DNA from 3 places in the Vibrio sp. THAF64 genome. Region 3 is predicted to be linked to each of the others. Evidence: riboswitches for the same ligand, from Rfam matches in the RefSeq annotation. Region 3 holds a riboswitch; each other region holds the start of a gene.
What was found. Region 3 has a riboswitch for thiamine pyrophosphate ahead of thiB (thiamine ABC transporter substrate binding subunit). Riboswitches for the same ligand answer to the same signal wherever they lie in the genome.

Region 1 (3,278 bases), on a different replicon from region 3:
GGGATACTCGAAACGCCAGCACTGCAAGTGATTCCGTTAGATCAGGTCGGGGATAAGTTGGTAGAAATTCGAAATCAACGCACCACGGGTAAAATTGTCGCGAAATTGGTGTAACCATTGATGGCAAAAAAGACAAAAGTGATTTGAGTTTTTTGCCATTTTTCATCAGTTAATTACTCGCAATAATTGCACCGTTCAACTCATTCAGAAACAGGAAATACCATGAAACACATTCCTATGCTAGGTGCCGGTACATTTAGACTGGAAGGTCAGACGGCATTTGATTCCGTTATGATGGCGCTTAAAGCCGGATATCGTCATATCGATACAGCTCAGATTTACGGTAATGAGCAGTCGGTGGGTGATGCAATGTTGGCGTCTGGCATTGCCCGAGATGAGATTTTTCTTACCACTAAAGTGTGGATGAACAAACTGTCGAAAGCAGAGTTCCGATCCAGTGTCGAAGAGAGTTTGAATAAGTTGCAAACCTCATACATTGATTTGCTATTGATTCATTGGCCGCTGAAAGATGAAAAAGTATCCATGCTAGAGTATCTGACAGAGTTGAAGGCGGTGAAAGAGGCGGGCCTGGTGAAGCATATCGGCGTTTCTAACTTCAACAACCAGCAGCTAGAACAAGCGATAGGTATTTTGGGAGCAGGGGAAATTTTTACCAATCAGGTAGAAGTTCATCCATATCTGCAAAACAAGAAGGTGGTTGAGTTCTGCAAACGCAACGATGTATTGGTTACGGGGTATATGCCGTTTGCGTATGGTGCTGTTTTGAAAGATGAAATCATTCTTCAACTGGCGAACAAGCATGGCGTAACGGCAGCACAAATTGTGTTGGCGTGGATGCGTCAAAATGAATTCGTGACGATTCCATCATCGACTCGACAGGCCAATGTTGAAAGCAATCTCGAGGCGAAGAACGTGCACTTAAGCCACGATGATATGGCATTGATTGCAACATTAGATCGCAATCAACGTCTTGCCAATCCAGACTTTGCTCCAGAGTGGGATTGAATGACTGCGAGCACTTTTTGCGAATTTAAAAGTGCATTCGCTTTTTAATTACTGTTATTATCAGCGGGAAATAGTCGGGGAGCCTTAGGGCTGAGATCGCATTGCGAGACCCGTAGAACCTGATTCAGTTAGCACTGACGTAGGGAACTATTAGCACCGATGTTTGAGTATTCTCGCTTTGGTGCACTCGCTTTTTATGATTCGATCTTCCCTTTTATTGATCACTTCATGTTTGGCTGAGAGTTCCTGTACGTCTTGTAATAGGAGCATCCATGCCACATTCACAAGACACACCACCCATTGTATTAACCATCGCAGGATCTGATAGCGGTGGTGGCGCTGGTATTCAAGCGGATATTAAAGCCATATCTGCGACTGGCAGTTACGCGTGTTCTGTCATTACGGCCATTACCTCACAAAATACGCTTGGCGTAAGCGCAATTCACCCGATTCCTCTGGAGCATATTGAAAGTCAGCTCGACGCCGTGTTTACGGATCTCAATGTGGTTGCTGTTAAAGTCGGGATGTTGGCTGACGCGCGGATCATTAAGGTCGTTGCGGACAAAATCAGACAGTACAAGCCTACTCATCTGGTGGTTGATCCTGTGATGGTTGCAACCAGCGGTGATCTTCTTCTGGAGCAGTCGGCGATTAGCACATTAAAAGAGCAGTTGATCCCGATGGCGGATCTGATCACCCCTAATCTGCCTGAAGGGGCGGCTTTGATTGATGGCGCTGTGCCAGAAAACGAAGATCAAATGGGCAATATGATCGAAGAATTGCGCGCACTCGGTGCCAAAGCGGTATTGCTGAAAGGGGGGCATCTAGAAAAAGATGACAACAGCAATGATTTGCTGATCTTAGCGCAAACGAGTGAGCTTCTGAGTGCCAAACGATTCCCGACGAAAAACACTCATGGAACAGGCTGTACCTTATCTTCGGCGATTGCGTCTTATCTTGCGCAGGGTAATAGACTGCACAAAGCCGTGTACTTAGGTAAGCAATACATCTCGCAGGCCATCGCTCATGCTGATGAACTCAATGTTGGTACGGGGCATGGGCCGGTCCATCATTTCTTCTGTGGACACATCAATGTTCGCTGAGCCGATTGGGATCGAAATTCAGCGAGCCAGCTTACAGTACACGGACAATCCAGCCCCGACATTGGCGTACTTCTCTATGTCGATACCCGCTGGGCAGTGGACGTGTATTTTGGGGCGCAGTGGCTGCGGGAAAACTACCTTGCTACGTTATCTGGCAGGTCTGTTGAACGACAAAGCGCACTGGACCGGAGAACTGACGCTCAGTCATAGCCATGCGCTGCAAGGCCAGATTGCTTACATGGCCCAACAAGACCTGCTGCTACCATGGCTCAATGTTCTGGATAATGTTTGCCTGAGCAGTAAGTTTGGCAGCGCTCAACCTGACAGAAATCGAGCGCTGCGATTGCTGGAGCAAGTCGGATTATCGGATCAGGCGGCGGCTATGCCTGTACAGTTGTCAGGTGGTATGCGTCAACGTGTGGCGTTGGCTCGCACGTTAATGCAAGACAAGCCTGTGGTACTCATGGATGAGCCTTTCTCTGCGCTAGATGCGGTGACGCGACATAAATTGCAGACATTGGCCGCTGAGCTGTTGTGTGGCAAAACGGTGGTGCTGATCACCCATGATCCACAAGAAGCGATTCGACTGGCCGACGCTCTGTACATCCTCCGCGGTCAGCCCGCTTATGCCGAATCACATGATGTTCCAACCACTCAGCCGCCTCGTGTCATAGATGCAGAATGTGCGCAATTGCAGCAGAACATCCTCAATTCGTTGGAGGGTGATTATGAGTGATATGACTCAGTTTGACGCCATTCGACGCGACGTAGTGAAAAAAGAACGTCTGACACACCCTGCGCTACGGTTGACGATCAGTACAGTCATAATTTTGGGGCTTTGGCAGTTAGTGGTGGTGATGTTTGATATGCCAAGCTTTATTCTCCCTACGCCGCTTGACGTGTTTGAACGCCTCGTTAGCCGCTTTGACGTATTGATGAAACATACGCTAGTGACTGGTCAAGAAATTGTGTTGGGTCTGTTACTTGGCTTGTCAATGGGGCTGTTCTTCGCTTTACAGATGTTGTTATTTAAACCGCTCAAGCGCTGGTTATTGCCGATCCTAATTGCCAGTCAGGCGATTCCTGTGTTCGCGATTGCACCTGTCTTGATGTTGTGGCTTGGCTACGGTATCGCATCAAAGGTCGTGA
Region 2 (3,278 bases), 330 kb from region 3:
CTTGTGCCCCAGGGTGCCCCTTAGCTAAGTCGGCAGCGTGCGCGGCAAGTTTATAGGTAATCAGTCCAGTTTTTACATCTTCTTTATTAGGCAAACCTAAGTGTTCTTTTGGGGTCACATAACACAGCATCGCACACCCGTACCAACCGATCATCGCCGCACCAATACCTGAGGTAATGTGGTCATAGCCAGGAGCAATATCTGTGGTTAGAGGGCCGAGCGTATAGAAAGGGGCTTCATGGCAATGCTCTAGCTGCTCTTCCATGTTCTCTTTAATCATATGCATTGGCACATGCCCTGGGCCTTCAATGATCACCTGAACATCATACTCCCACGCGATCTTTGTAAGTTCTCCAAGGGTGCGTAATTCTGCAAACTGGGCTTCATCATTTGCATCAGCTACAGAGCCAGGACGCAGGCCATCACCAAGCGATAACGCCACATCGTATTTAGCACAGATTTCACAAATCTCGCGGAAGTTGGTATAGAGGAAGCTTTCCTGATGATGAGCAAGACACCATTTAGCAATGATAGAGCCACCGCGTGAGACAATGCCTGTCACACGTTTGGCTGTCATAGGTACATAGCGAAGGAGTAAGCCTGCATGGATGGTAAAGTAATCCACGCCCTGCTCCGCTTGCTCAATTAAGGTGTCACGCATTACCTCCCAATTGAGATTTTCGGCAATGCCGTTCACTTTCTCCAATGCCTGATACATAGGTACTGTACCAATTGGGACAGGGCTATTACGCAGAATCCATTCGCGAGTCTCGTGAATGTTACGACCAGTAGACAGGTCCATCACTGTATCGCCACCCCAACGTGTCGACCAAACCAGCTTTTCAACTTCTTCCTCAATGGATGAGGTCACAGAGGAATTACCAATGTTGGCATTTACCTTCACAAGAAAGTTACGGCCAATGATCATAGGCTCAGATTCTGGGTGATTGATGTTTGAGGGGATAATGGCGCGACCTTCGGCGACTTCTTTTCGCACGAATTCGGCGCTGATTTCATCGGGAAGATTGGCACCAAAACTTTGCCCTGGATGCTGCTGATTAAGAACCTGATCGCGATACTTTGCGCGGCCCATATTTTCGCGTAACGCAATATACTCCATCTCAGGTGTTATAATGCCTTTGCGTGCATAGTGCAGCTGAGTAACACATTGGCCATCTTTCGCACGACGGATGCGTGGCAGATTGCCATATCGAAGCTCATCGAGCGTTTCATCTTCCAGTCTCTGTTTGGTGTACACAGAGCTGACATCATCGAGTACTTCTGTATCGCTGCGCTCTTCTATCCACTCCTCTCTCAGCTTAGGTAAACCGCTGTACAGGTCTATTGTATGAGTAGGGTCGGTATAGACGCCTGAAGTATCATAGACGCGTACTGGCTCATTTGGCTCGAAAACTGGAGAGTCTTTGGTACCCCCAATTAAGCTATCTGCGAGAGATATTTCGCGCATCGGGACACGAATATCGGGGCGTGAACCCTCTACATATACTTTGTGCGAATTTGGGTACGGTTGTACCGAAAGAGAATCAATGAACTGTTTTGCTTCCAGTCTCGCTTGCTTGCGACTCGACATAGCATTTTTCCTTGCTTTGTTATTCTAGATAAAAAGATTTTGGATAAAAATGCTTGGCGGATAGATGCGACAAGAGGAGTCAAAATACAGGTGATGCGACTAGAGTGTTAACTAATGATCACCGAAACAACTTCGACTATTTGATAGATGCACCCAGAGAGAATTCTGGTGTAGGTATCGTCTCTTGTTCCCTTCGCAGGTGTTAGCCTGATCAGGTTCAACGGATCCCGAATTAACGGTCTCAGCCTTATGGCACTCCGACAAGTAAAATCAGTATATAAAAACGGCCTGGTGAAACCAAGCCGAGTTGTCTATTTTTAGAACAATTTTATCAAGTATTAGCTTTTGATCAGAATTTGAAACCCTATCCAAGCCGCCGATATGCTCAAGACAACATTGAGCAGTACATTTAGCCCCATCTTGAAAAATGCACCTTGCTGCATAAGAAGTACATTATCCATTGAAAAGGTTGAGAAGGTAGTCAGCGCGCCAAGGAAGCCTAGGCCGATGATCTGACGCCATGGTTCGGTGGCCAACATTTCATTTTCAAATGCGGCAATCAACAAGCCCATAATAAATGAACCCACAACGTTGACCGTCAGCGTACCATAGGGGAAACCTCGCCCGAGCAATACCACACACAATTCTGAAACCAAGTATCGCGAGCATGCACCAAAAGCACCACCTAATGCGATAAATCCAAGTATAGAAAGTTGTCCCATGGTTCCTCCTGTCAAATTCTGCCGTATTGTATCTGGAATAAGGCTATTTTCGAATCAAAATCGCAACACATTGTCTCAAATTAATTTTGAGATTTAAAAAGTTACAGGAGTCACTTTACTTCGATGTAACCCATTAGTCCGGTTTTCATGTGTTCAATCACGTGGCAGTGATACATCCAGCGTCCTGGGTTATCTGCAACAAACGCCGCTTTGGCTCTACCGTTTTTACCTAGCAGTACGGTATCGGTATGGAACGGTTCTGCAATCTTTTTACCGTCCATTTCTAGAACTGTGAATGTATGACCGTGAATATGAATCGGGTGGTGATATTGGGTAACGTTCTTTAAATCAAATATATAAGTTTTACCGTACTCGAGCGTCGCCAACGGAGCCGGGATATTATCTTTACTCATTCCTTCCCACGCTCGCTTGTTGGTTAGCCAGAATTTAGGCATAGCTTTGCCATCTTTACTCGTTGGAGTAACAGCTCCTTCCCACTCAAAAACAAAGTCAATTTCCTCAGCATTAGCCAAATCAAGCTGCGGCACTGGGTTCAATGGTAATTCGGGCAACGCTTGAGACTCAGGTAAAGAAGATTCGACAACTTCGAATTCACACAGAGGAAATGGGAAACGCCCCTTCATTTGACGAACATAGACACGCTCACCAGCTTGAGGAGCGATAAGACCTATATCAACCCTCATTCCTGGGCCAATTTTATGCTGAGATAGCTTATAGGGCGTTTTAACAGGGTTACCATCGATAGCGATGACCCATGCCTCAGCACCTTCCACTGCAATCGGGTAAGTAATGGTATTGTCGACGTTCGCGATTCGCAACCGTGTGGTCGCTCTGGCCTTCAATTGGTAAATCGGCTCATGCACACCGTTCACACTACTCCACTCCCCTGGAGTACCCATTCGCGCACTCATACGCGGGATCATTAAGTCTTTCCACTGGCCTTG
Region 3 (3,278 bases):
CATATCGCCAGTAATGCCCCTGCCTGCAAGTCAAAATCGAATTTGATCGCTTGATAAATCGCCAGTTCTATCGTGGTCGATTTCGGCCCACCACCGAGCGCCATTACCGTCGCGAAACTAGTAAAACACAGCATAAACACCAAGCCACACACGTGCGGCAACTGCTGACGCAAGCGAGGCCATTCGACCCACTTAAATTTATGCCAATGGTCCATACCTAGATGAGCACACAGTTTATGCTGTTCAGCCGGAATAGACTCCAATGATTGCAATAGCAAGCGCGTCGCATAAGGCAGGTTAAAAAACACATGCGCAAGTAAAATACCGTTCAGACCGTAAATCGAAAATGGCAGTTTAGAATCAAACCATACAAAAGCTGACGATATCAGACCGCTATTGCCATAAATCGCCAGTAAGCCAAACACCCCAACCAGCACAGGCAGTACTAATGTGGTAGCAAACAGCTTAAGCAGCAAAGATTTACCAGGAAAGGTACGCCGAGATAGTGCGTGCGCGACTGGGATGGCTAAGCCAACACTGAGCAGAGTCGACAGGAACGACTGGTAAAAGCTGAACTTGGTGACATGCCGATAATAAGGGTCTGACCAAACCTGAGCGATATTCAGAGATGGGGCGGCAACTAATAAAGCACCGAGAGCAGAAACAACAAAGGCCGCGATAGCAATCGCGACCCAGAGTCCCAATTTTGGAATACTACGCAAAGCGTCTCCTTAGAAGGTTAAGGCGCTTTGCCACTCACGTATCCAGGATTTTCGGTTTTGCGCCACTTCTGCTGCGCTAAAGCTCAAGGCTTTTTCAGGTACCGTCAGTGTCTCAAAGCCTTCAGGCAGTGCGACTTCAGTTACTGGGTACATCCAGTTACCTGTTGGCATCAAAGACTGGAAGTCGTCGCTAAGGATAAACGTCATAAATTCATCGGCTAACTTTTCATTTTTCGATGCTTTTACTTTAGCCGCAACCTCAACTTGAGTGTAATGGCCTTCTGTAAAATCAGCGGCAGCGTATTTGCTGTCGCTTTCCGCGATCAGGTGATAAGCCGGTGAAGTCGTGTAAGACAACACCATGTCTGACTCACCTTCAAGGAACATAGAGTAAGCCTCAGACCAACCTTTGGTCACAGTGACGGTTTTCTTAGCCAGTTGTTGCCATGCCGGGGTAACGTCATCGCCATAGACAGATTTCATCCACAGCATCAGGCCTTGGCCCGGCGTTGACGTACGGGGATCCTGATAAATCACTTTCAGATCATCGCGAGATTCCACCAGCTCTTTAAGGCTCTTTGGTGGATTGGTGAGCTTTTCTTTGTTGTAGACAAACGCAAAGTAACCGAAGTCATACGGCACAAAAGTACTGTCTTCCCAACCGTTAGGCAGATTGACCGATTTGGTATCAACCTTGTGCTCGGCTAATAGGCCAGTTTTCTGCGCTTCTGCCATCAGGTTATTGTCCAAACCTAACACAATATCAGCTTTGCTGTTGTCCCCTTCGAGGCGCAGGCGGTTAAGAATAGAAACGCCATCATCAAGAGCGACAAAGTTCACATCACAGCCACATTGTGCTTCAAACGCTTTTTCCACTTTCGGGCCCGGGCCCCAGTCCGCAGCAAAAGAATCGTAGGTATAAACGGTAAGGGTGTTATCTGCTGCCAATGCAGAAAAAGATGTCAGTGTGGCAACGGCGATGGTGCTTAAAGTGGTTTTCACTGCTCGCTCTCTCCTTGGTTGAGCGGCACAGGCTTGAGGAAACATTGGCAGGGCAAATGTTCAGACTCAATTCCTACGCCAGCATTATCTGGTTCAGGTACACGGGTCCTGGGCTTTGCCCAATCTCAGCTTCATCTGTGCGATGAATAGCTCCCCGATGAGTGTCGGCTGAATTGTAATCGTAATGTTATCAATTAGCCAGAATTAAGCACGCTGGTCATATCCCCAACGTGGGACAAGCCCCTGTTCAACATCAAGATGATCGAGAATTCTCGCCACCATAAAGTCGACCAGATCGTCAATAGACTTAGGCTGATGATAGAAGCCCGGTGCCGCAGGCATAATGGTGACGCCCATCTGCGACAACTTATGCATATTCTCTAGATGCAACGTAGAGAATGGTGTTTCACGCACAACCAGCAACAACTGCCCGCGCTCTTTCATCACCACATCAGCCGCGCGCTCGATGAGATTGTCGGACATACCATGTGCGATGGCAGCGACACTGCCTGCAGAGCAAGGACACACAACCATCTGTTTTGGCGCCGCAGACCCAGAAGCCACAGGAGAGAACCAGTCGTCTTTACCGTAGACTATCAGCTTTTCGGCATCACAGTTTAAGTGGGCGACCAACGTTTTTTGAGCAGACTCTGGGTTCGCCGGCAATTTCATATCATGCTCAGTTGCTAACACAACTCGAGCTGCTGACGATATCAGCAAATGTACCTGATAGCCGGCGGCTAGCAGACACTCAAGCAATCTAAGCCCGTACGGTGCGCCAGAAGCCCCCGTAAAAGCGAGTGTAATTGCTTTGTTTTTCTCATTGTTCATACTACTACATTAATCTATTCGGCGAGTTTAGCCAGCAGCTTGTCGTGGATGCCTTCAAACCCACCATTGCTCATCACCAGAATTTGATCGCCCGGTTGAGCCTGTTCTGTCACCATCTGGACTAACGCATCAACACTGTCTGACGCATAAGCCGACTGCTGACATTGCTGGGCAATGTCCTCGACAGACCATTCGATATTATCTGGTTGATAAAGGAAGACGACGTCGGCCTGAGCAAGGGACGCCGCCAATGTTTCTTTGTGCACGCCACGTTTCATCGTCGCACTACGAGGTTCAAGTACAGCTAAGATACGTTGTTTGCCAACCTTATTACGCAATCCACCCACAGTAAGTTCAATCGCCGTAGGGTGATGAGCGAAGTCATCGTAAACCGTAATCTGATTCACTTCACCTTTTAGCTCAAGTCGACGTTTGGTATTGATGAATTTCGCCAGCGACTGACAGGCTAAATCCGGAGTAACACCCACGTGACGAGCCGCTGCGATGGCCATCAAGGCGTTATCGACGTTATGATCGCCCACCAGATCCCACTTCACAGTCCCAACGGCTTCCCCTTGGAAGAAAACTGTGAATATTGAACCATCGGCGACTTGTTTCTCCGCTCGCCAGTCACCTTGTTCGCCGCTGAACTCCGTTTCGCTCCAGCAACCACGCTGTAATACATCGGCAATTGCTGAATCGCCTTGCGGAGCAAGGATTCTA

Region 1: linked by a shared signal. The riboswitch ahead of thiD (bifunctional hydroxymethylpyrimidine kinase/phosphomethylpyrimidine kinase) and the one ahead of thiB (thiamine ABC transporter substrate binding subunit) in region 3 are both predicted to bind thiamine pyrophosphate.
Region 2: linked by a shared signal. The riboswitch ahead of thiC (phosphomethylpyrimidine synthase ThiC) and the one ahead of thiB (thiamine ABC transporter substrate binding subunit) in region 3 are both predicted to bind thiamine pyrophosphate.

What each region holds. Positions count from the first base shown of each region.
Region 1 is NZ_CP045356.1:1,044,484-1,047,761, reverse strand. Features, by position in the region: gene FIU99_RS21270 (zinc-binding dehydrogenase) at 1-114, shown strand, start outside; gene dkgB (2,5-didehydrogluconate reductase DkgB) at 223-1,026, shown strand; TPP riboswitch at 1,092-1,189, shown strand; gene thiD (bifunctional hydroxymethylpyrimidine kinase/phosphomethylpyrimidine kinase) at 1,299-2,129, shown strand; gene FIU99_RS21255 (ABC transporter ATP-binding protein) at 2,119-2,865, shown strand; gene FIU99_RS21250 (ABC transporter permease) at 2,858-3,278, shown strand, end outside.
Region 2 is NZ_CP045355.1:3,496,534-3,499,811, forward strand. Features, by position in the region: gene thiC (phosphomethylpyrimidine synthase ThiC) at 1-1,591, opposite strand, end outside; TPP riboswitch at 1,763-1,861, opposite strand; gene crcB (fluoride efflux transporter CrcB) at 1,930-2,313, opposite strand; gene FIU99_RS16385 (multicopper oxidase family protein) at 2,424-3,278, opposite strand, start outside.
Region 3 is NZ_CP045355.1:3,169,496-3,172,773, forward strand. Features, by position in the region: gene thiP (thiamine/thiamine pyrophosphate ABC transporter permease ThiP) at 1-722, opposite strand, end outside; gene thiB (thiamine ABC transporter substrate binding subunit) at 732-1,724, opposite strand; TPP riboswitch at 1,778-1,891, opposite strand; gene FIU99_RS14740 (flavin prenyltransferase UbiX) at 1,929-2,555, opposite strand; gene mpl (UDP-N-acetylmuramate:L-alanyl-gamma-D-glutamyl-meso-diaminopimelate ligase) at 2,570-3,278, opposite strand, start outside.